One region of the Dysgonomonas sp. 37-18 genome, then DNA from elsewhere that is predicted to be linked to it. Evidence: riboswitches for the same ligand, from Rfam matches in the RefSeq annotation. Region 1 holds a riboswitch; each other region holds the start of a gene.

Region 1 (2,279 bases):
TTTGAAGGATGCGATCTTCTGCATAGTAAACAATACGGTCTCCGTTCTCATCAAAATAGTCTGTGTATTCACGACTTGTATAGTCATAAAAATAATCGTATTTGTCAAATGATAAGTCAAATGTAAGGTAATCTTTATTTTGCATATTGTATTTTCCTCCTGTACTATAGGACTGATTCCTATAATAAAAGTCATACAACCGCCACTGAGGAATACCCATAGGACGATAAGTCCATTTTTCATAAAAAGAAGCACTCGTATTTAATGTGAGTTTATCAGATACCTGATACGATAAATCTTGTGAAATAGTATAATCGGTAGAGCGATTTACTGTTTTTGTAACACTGTTTTCATAGAGTTTGCCTCTATACCATTCTTGAGTTGTATTCTGCCAACCATCAGTATGACTCAAAGAAAATGAAGTATTCGAACTCCACCTTTTATGCTTTAATGCAAAAATATTACTTTGATCTAGATCTCCATATTTGCCTATGCGGGAAGTATTAGAAATACTGAGTTTATCTTTGTTCTTTTTAGTTATGAAATTTATAACACCACCGATTGCATCTGAACCATATAATGAAGAAACTGCTCCTTTTACAATCTCGATCCTCTCAATATTGTTCATATTGATACGGCTTAAATCGTTTTGCCCGCCAATGTCTCCATTTAGCCTTTTTCCGTCTATAAGAATAAGTATGTAATCATTCTTCAGACCATTGAGTTGAATATTACTCCCCATGTCACTCCGGTTAAAAGTAATAGAAGAAGACAAGCCTCCCAATACATCCTCAATATCACGCCCCGCATATTCCTTTAAAGCTCTTCCTGAAATCACTTCAGTTTGTACAGGCGCATCTTTAATGTAATGTTCAGTACCAGTACCGGTAACAACAACTTCTTTTAGAGAAACAGATTTTACAACATGCCGAGTCGTATCGGCAATTTGTGCAATTAGCAATTGACAGCAAAGAAATACTGCTGCCAATAATAAATAATACCTCATATCTTATTTTATAATTCTTTAAAAATTAATAAAATAAAACATCGAGTTTCCTGAAAATTAATAAAATAGCAATGTATACATAAAGTATCCACAACCACTCCTATCCCTGGAAGCTTGGTGTTTATTTGTCTTTTGGCAGGTCTTCTGGCTCTCCTCCGGTTAAAAGCCTTCCCATTCTAGGATAAAGAACAGTGGCATAGAATATTTAACCGATATAACACGAGGAATTACAGCTGCAGGTACAGCCCCGGATTTTCACCGAGTTCCCTTTCATCAGGATATGAAATATACTGATTACCAAATCTGGCACAAATGTAAATAAATGTTTTTAAATGAAAAAAGAAAATAATGATTGTATTTTATTCTCGGTTTAGAAATTTTAATGCTTCAAAATAACGGTTATTGAATTATTTGCTTCATTTGGGTTATATTTTCCTTTTCCAATATTAACAAATGGAATCTTTTAATTCTTTTATTTTTATATAATTTCTGCTTAAAATATAAATTGATTGGACTATATTTACCTTTCGAATTAGAAGAAGATGAATAGTCCAAAAAGATGAACTTAAAACTATTACATACCAAATTAAACAGATCTGGCGATAAGGCCATTTATATACAGATAGCTGATTTGATAATAGAATCGATTAAGAGTGGCGTACTGAAGGCTGGAGAAACAATGCCCAGTACACGGCATATGGCTACTGAATTATCAGTTAATCGCAATACAGTTGTTCTGGCATTTGATATCCTTATTAATGAGGGTTGGATTATCTCAGAGGAAAGAAAGAAAACTTATGTATCAAATAAAATACAGATATCTCAAGTTTCAAAAAAGAAGAAATCTCAAATTCAACCAAGTGAGATATTCAGAAACGATTTAATATTTTTCGATGACGGACTTCCGGATGCAGTATATACTCCGATGAAAGAATTGGCGAGAGCATATCGACGTATCTTTAGCCGCAAAGCCCATTGGCAAATCATGAATATTGCCAGCGAATTTGGTGATAATAAATTTCGTGAAACAATATCCACTATGCTTAATCAAAATAGAGGTATGCAAACATCGGTTGCTGATGTGTGCATTACACGTGGAAGTCAAATGGCATTATTTCTTACAGCTCATTGTTTACTCGAAAAAGGAGATGTTGTGTTAGTTGAAAATCCGGGATACAGACCTGCCTGGAATACATTCGAACATGTAGGAGCAAGATTAATACCCGTGAATGTAGATGACGATGGGATCAATGTAGACCAGATTGAAGATATA
Region 2 (2,279 bases), on a different contig from region 1:
ACAGTTCCATTTTTAGGGTTCGGGCGTCCTTCTACAATTGCCATGTATGAATACTTAGGTACAAGGTTGTCCCAGTTTTTCTGGAAAATATCCTGTAGCTCCATATCTTTCGCAAAGATCATTAGTCCCGAAACTTCTCTGTCGAGGCGATGCAGAACATAAACACGTGCTTTTTTATCTTTTTTCTTTACGTATTCATTCAGAGAATTATATACAGTGCGTGACTTTTCCTTATCTGTAGCTACAGATAAAAATCCTGCTTCTTTTTCGATGACAATTAAGTCGTCGTCTTCAAATACAATCTTTAATCCCTTCAATCTTTTTTCTTTTCGAGACTGATCGTATTTCATAACAGAGACCTTATCTTTTGCCTTCAGTTCGAAATCGAATTGGGTGATAAGCTTTCCGTTTACTTTGATTTGTTTATGTGCAAGAAGCGATTTAACTGCGTTGCGACTTTTACGCACTTCTTTTTGGACAAGGAAATCTAGCAATTGAGCCGGTTGATCAACTTTTATTTCCTGCAATACTTTATCTCTGGTTGTATTCCTCATTTCATTTATATATGAATATGAAACAAAGGTAAGCGTTTTTCTTTTAAGATAAACACAACATTAGATGTCGATTTACAAATATTAATTTAAATCATGGCTGCTTAAGGTTGGAGAACTTTAATGCATAGAGTCATAAAACACAGGATAATATCTTTCGCATGAAGCATGCTAGCGGAATTAACATTTATATTTTGTCTTTCAATATAATTTATCCTTACCTTTGCAGCACTTTGTTTCGTTTGTTAACGAATTAAAAGGGAATCAGGTGAAAATCCTGAACAGACCCGCTGCTGTAAGCTCTGTAAAGCTTGTGCAACATAGCCACTGTTATTCAAAATGGGAAGGCTGTACAAGTTGGAGTAAGTCAGAAGACCTGCAAAGTAATAGTTCGGACAGCTTTCGAGGAATAGAGCTTAAGAAACAGTGTCAAGATTATATAGTCTTTTCTTTGTTCTTATCGAAAGCATTTTATTGAATAATTTGTGAAGATGAGGACTTTTTTATTCTCCCTTATATTTTTATTTGTAGTAGGCTGTATGCATATACAGGCTCAGATTAATGATAGTCTTAATGCAAAGAAACTGTCAGAGATAGAAATTTCTGCACAGATCAAACCATCTGTCTCACGATCTACAACTCCACTTCAAGTTATTGATAATACAGAGATTGAACGAATAGGAATACTGTCCGTATCAGATGCTGTGCGCCGTTTTTCGGGAGTTACAGTAAAAGATTATGGAGGTATTGGAGGTATGAAAACTGTTTCTATAAGGGGGATGGGGGCTCAACATACTGCAGTTAGTTATGACGGTGTTACGATGAGTAATGTTCAATCCGGACAGATCGATATCAGCCGTTTTTCATTGGATAATGTTTCTATGATAACTCTCTCTATTGGTCAGTCTGATGATATATTTCAGGCAGCACGATCATATGCATCAGCCGGCTTATTAGAGGTAATAACATCAAACCCTGCCTTTAAGAATAAATCATATAATGGAAATATACAAGTTAAAGCTGGTTCTTATGGGCTTTTCAATCCTACTGTCTATTATGCACACCGACTGAATAAGAAATTCTCTCTTTCGTTAAATACAGGATGGGAAAGAGCAGATGGAAGATATAAATTCACATTTAAAAATGCGGATCAAACTGAAGAGCGTAAGCGTAGGAATTCTGATGTTGATATCTGGCGTACAGAATTAAACCTCTATGGGAATATGGGCAAAGCCGGCGAGCTGAAATTTAAAGTAAATTATTATGATTCGGAAAGAGGTTTGCCGGGTTCTGTAATTTTCTACAGAGACGATAATGACGAAAGAGTATGGAACAAGGATTTGTTCTCCCAACTATATTACAAAAATAGAGTTAATGATAAAATGAGTATAAAAGGGCAATTAAAATTCAGTCGCAACCATTATAAATATTTGTCAATAACCAATAATACAGCAGAAAATAAACAAGAAGACCGCATCACTCAGTATGAATATTATGCATCGGTAGGTATGATGTACAAACCTCTAAAATATCTATCCATAAGTTTATTTGAAGATATATTTCAGAATAAGTTGAATAGTAATTTTGAAGATGTGGACAAGCCGAAGAGAATTTCATCACTCACAGCTTTGGCTGCTCAATTTACTAATAAATATCTAACCGTAACCGGAAGCCTTTTAGCTACATATGTTGACGAAAGCGTTCAGATGGGAGACTCCCCTAAAGATA
Region 3 (2,279 bases), on a different contig from region 1:
CAGTAGATACCCAAAAGCCCTATCACAACAGTGCCACTCAACGTAGCTGAGATCAAGCCAAAGTCGAAATACAACAACGTAAAACGAATAGCATGACCAAGCCCTCCCAGCAAACCGGCAACCAACAATCCCTTCTTTGGCGTTTCGAACAATAGTGCAAAGCCTATAGCAACAAAAAAACTAAGAAGAGCGTCTTTTAATATATCTATTAGCATAATCAAAAGTTATTTATTCCTATTATTGTCATACTAATAAACATCCCCACAGCGATACATAAAAGAATAAATCCGCCGAATGCTCCACGGGCTATACCTGTAGGAATATACCCTTCAAGCAAATCGATTATACTATTTATCAGAGGAACTCCCGGAATAAGAAACAATACAGAAGTAGCAATAGATGTTTGAGGCGAATAACCAAATCCAGATAAGATATTCAATCCTGATATGGTTGTTGTCACAAACGCTGAGCAGATTACAATAACCATCAGGTTAAACTTTCTCTTAATCATCTCCTGACGCACCGCAAGCCCGACAAAAGAGGCTACAAAAGCAAAAGCCCCATCTATTAAATTCCCTCCGGCCAGTAGGCATAACGATCCGCAAGCTATTCCAATAAACAGGCGAACAAGCCAAACGGAATAACGAGAGGTATCCTTCAACCTTTTTATACGCTGGTGCAACTCCTGCAAAGAAATCCGATCTTCGGCAAGTTCCCATGTCAGCAAACTGGTATTGGTGAGTATTCCAAAGTGTACCCCATGATGTATTATCTTTTTATTGGCCGTTACTATGTTTTCCTCATTACCCATATCGGTTACTGATACCGATACAGCAGTAAATGATATCAGCATTTCTACTTTATAGTTTGTCTTCTGTGCTATACGTTGTACATTCCTATTAATTCTTTCACAGTGGGCTCCCGATTCAAGCAACAGGGTACTGACCTCCAATATGATGTCTACAAATTCTTTCAACGACAACTCTTTGTCTGAACGTGTGTTTTCTACATCTGCACATCGATCATCAACATGCGAATAATCAAGAACGTTTGCGCGCATTTCTTTCTAAACTTTTTACGATTAAACATAAATGTAAAAAGCTCTTTTGAACTTCACAATGCTGCAATAAGAACACACCTGGATAATAACATCTCCTCCGACAAGAGGGATGAATGAAATTATTAGACATAACACTTTTATCGCGAAGCATTGTCAATCCGATTTAAGGCAGGTATCCTGGCTTTCACCATTTCTATTTTCCTTCCCATCTCTGCACGAAACAGTGGATTTTTAAATAGAAACTTTCGCGGTGATTACAGTTGCGCGACAGCTCAGGACTTTCACCTGATTCCCTATTCTCCTCAATATCTGAGGCACCTTAGCGGTTGAAGAATAATGATAAAGAACTTTCGGGAGGCAAAGGTATAGGAAAAAATAATAAATAGCACATCTTTTTTATTTTTTCCTATACAAAAAGATATAAAAGAAAACAAAAAGAGAAGAGTCTCAATCAATAAGCATTTTTGCATTAAATGTTTATTTTTATGCTTAAAAACATATAACTTTGTCACAGGTTTTGGTGTCATTTACTATATCCATAGAAAATGATGAAAAGGGAATCAGGTGAAAATCCTGGACAGACCCGCTGCTGTAAGCTCCTCCAAAGACTTTGAACAATACTCTATCCACTGTTCTTACACTGAATGGGAAGGATGCTCAAAGATAAAGTAAGTCAGAAGACCTGCCAAGACCATATAGTTGGAAGCTTTCGAGGAATAAAGCTGAAGATTTAGGATGGGATTTTTTCAAATAGAAAAAGCCTTCTCTATTTTATTTTTATTCTGTTACATTTATTTAAATACGTCTGTATTTATTTCTTATTCTATTCCACGTAAGCTCTGAAAATTGAGTACTTAGAAATTTATTTTATAATCAAATGGAAGCATATAAAAACTTTAAAGGCACACGGTGGCAAGAGGAAATCAATGTAAATGATTTTATACTCCAAAACTATAAAGAATACACAGGAGACGAATCTTTTCTACAAAACCCTACTGAAGCAACAATCAAGCTATGGGAAAAGTTAAGCACAATGTTTATTGAAGAAAAAGAGAAAGGCATATATGATGCCGAGACTCGAATACCTTCTCAAATTGATGCTTATGGACCCGGATATATAGACCAAGAGCTGGAAAAAATTGTAGGGGTTCAAACAGACAAACCGCTAAAAAGAGCAATATTCCCTAACGGAGGTCTCCGTATGGTGAAACAGAGTTTG

What was found. A riboswitch is a leader RNA that binds a small molecule or an ion and turns the genes downstream of it on or off. The one in region 1 is predicted to bind cobalamin.
Region 2: it holds a riboswitch for cobalamin, as region 1 does, so the genes downstream of both, BGO84_RS02420 (TonB-dependent receptor) here and BGO84_RS13095 (TonB-dependent receptor) in region 1, are expected to answer to the same signal.
Region 3: it holds a riboswitch for cobalamin, as region 1 does, so the genes downstream of both, BGO84_RS12545 (threonine/serine exporter family protein) here and BGO84_RS13095 (TonB-dependent receptor) in region 1, are expected to answer to the same signal.

What each region holds. Positions count from the first base shown of each region.
Region 1 is NZ_MKVC01000033.1:13,528-15,806, forward strand. Features, by position in the region: gene BGO84_RS13095 (TonB-dependent receptor) at 1-1,006, opposite strand, end outside; cobalamin riboswitch at 1,123-1,323, opposite strand; gene BGO84_RS13100 (PLP-dependent aminotransferase family protein) at 1,566-2,279, shown strand, end outside.
Region 2 is NZ_MKVC01000006.1:98,020-100,298, forward strand. Features, by position in the region: gene BGO84_RS02415 (RluA family pseudouridine synthase) at 1-554, opposite strand, end outside; cobalamin riboswitch at 768-950, shown strand; gene BGO84_RS02420 (TonB-dependent receptor) at 1,043-2,279, shown strand, end outside.
Region 3 is NZ_MKVC01000031.1:20,323-22,601, reverse strand. Features, by position in the region: gene BGO84_RS12550 (threonine/serine exporter family protein) at 1-215, opposite strand, end outside; gene BGO84_RS12545 (threonine/serine exporter family protein) at 218-1,060, opposite strand; cobalamin riboswitch at 1,210-1,397, opposite strand; cobalamin riboswitch at 1,562-1,765, shown strand; gene pflB (formate C-acetyltransferase) at 1,938-2,279, shown strand, end outside.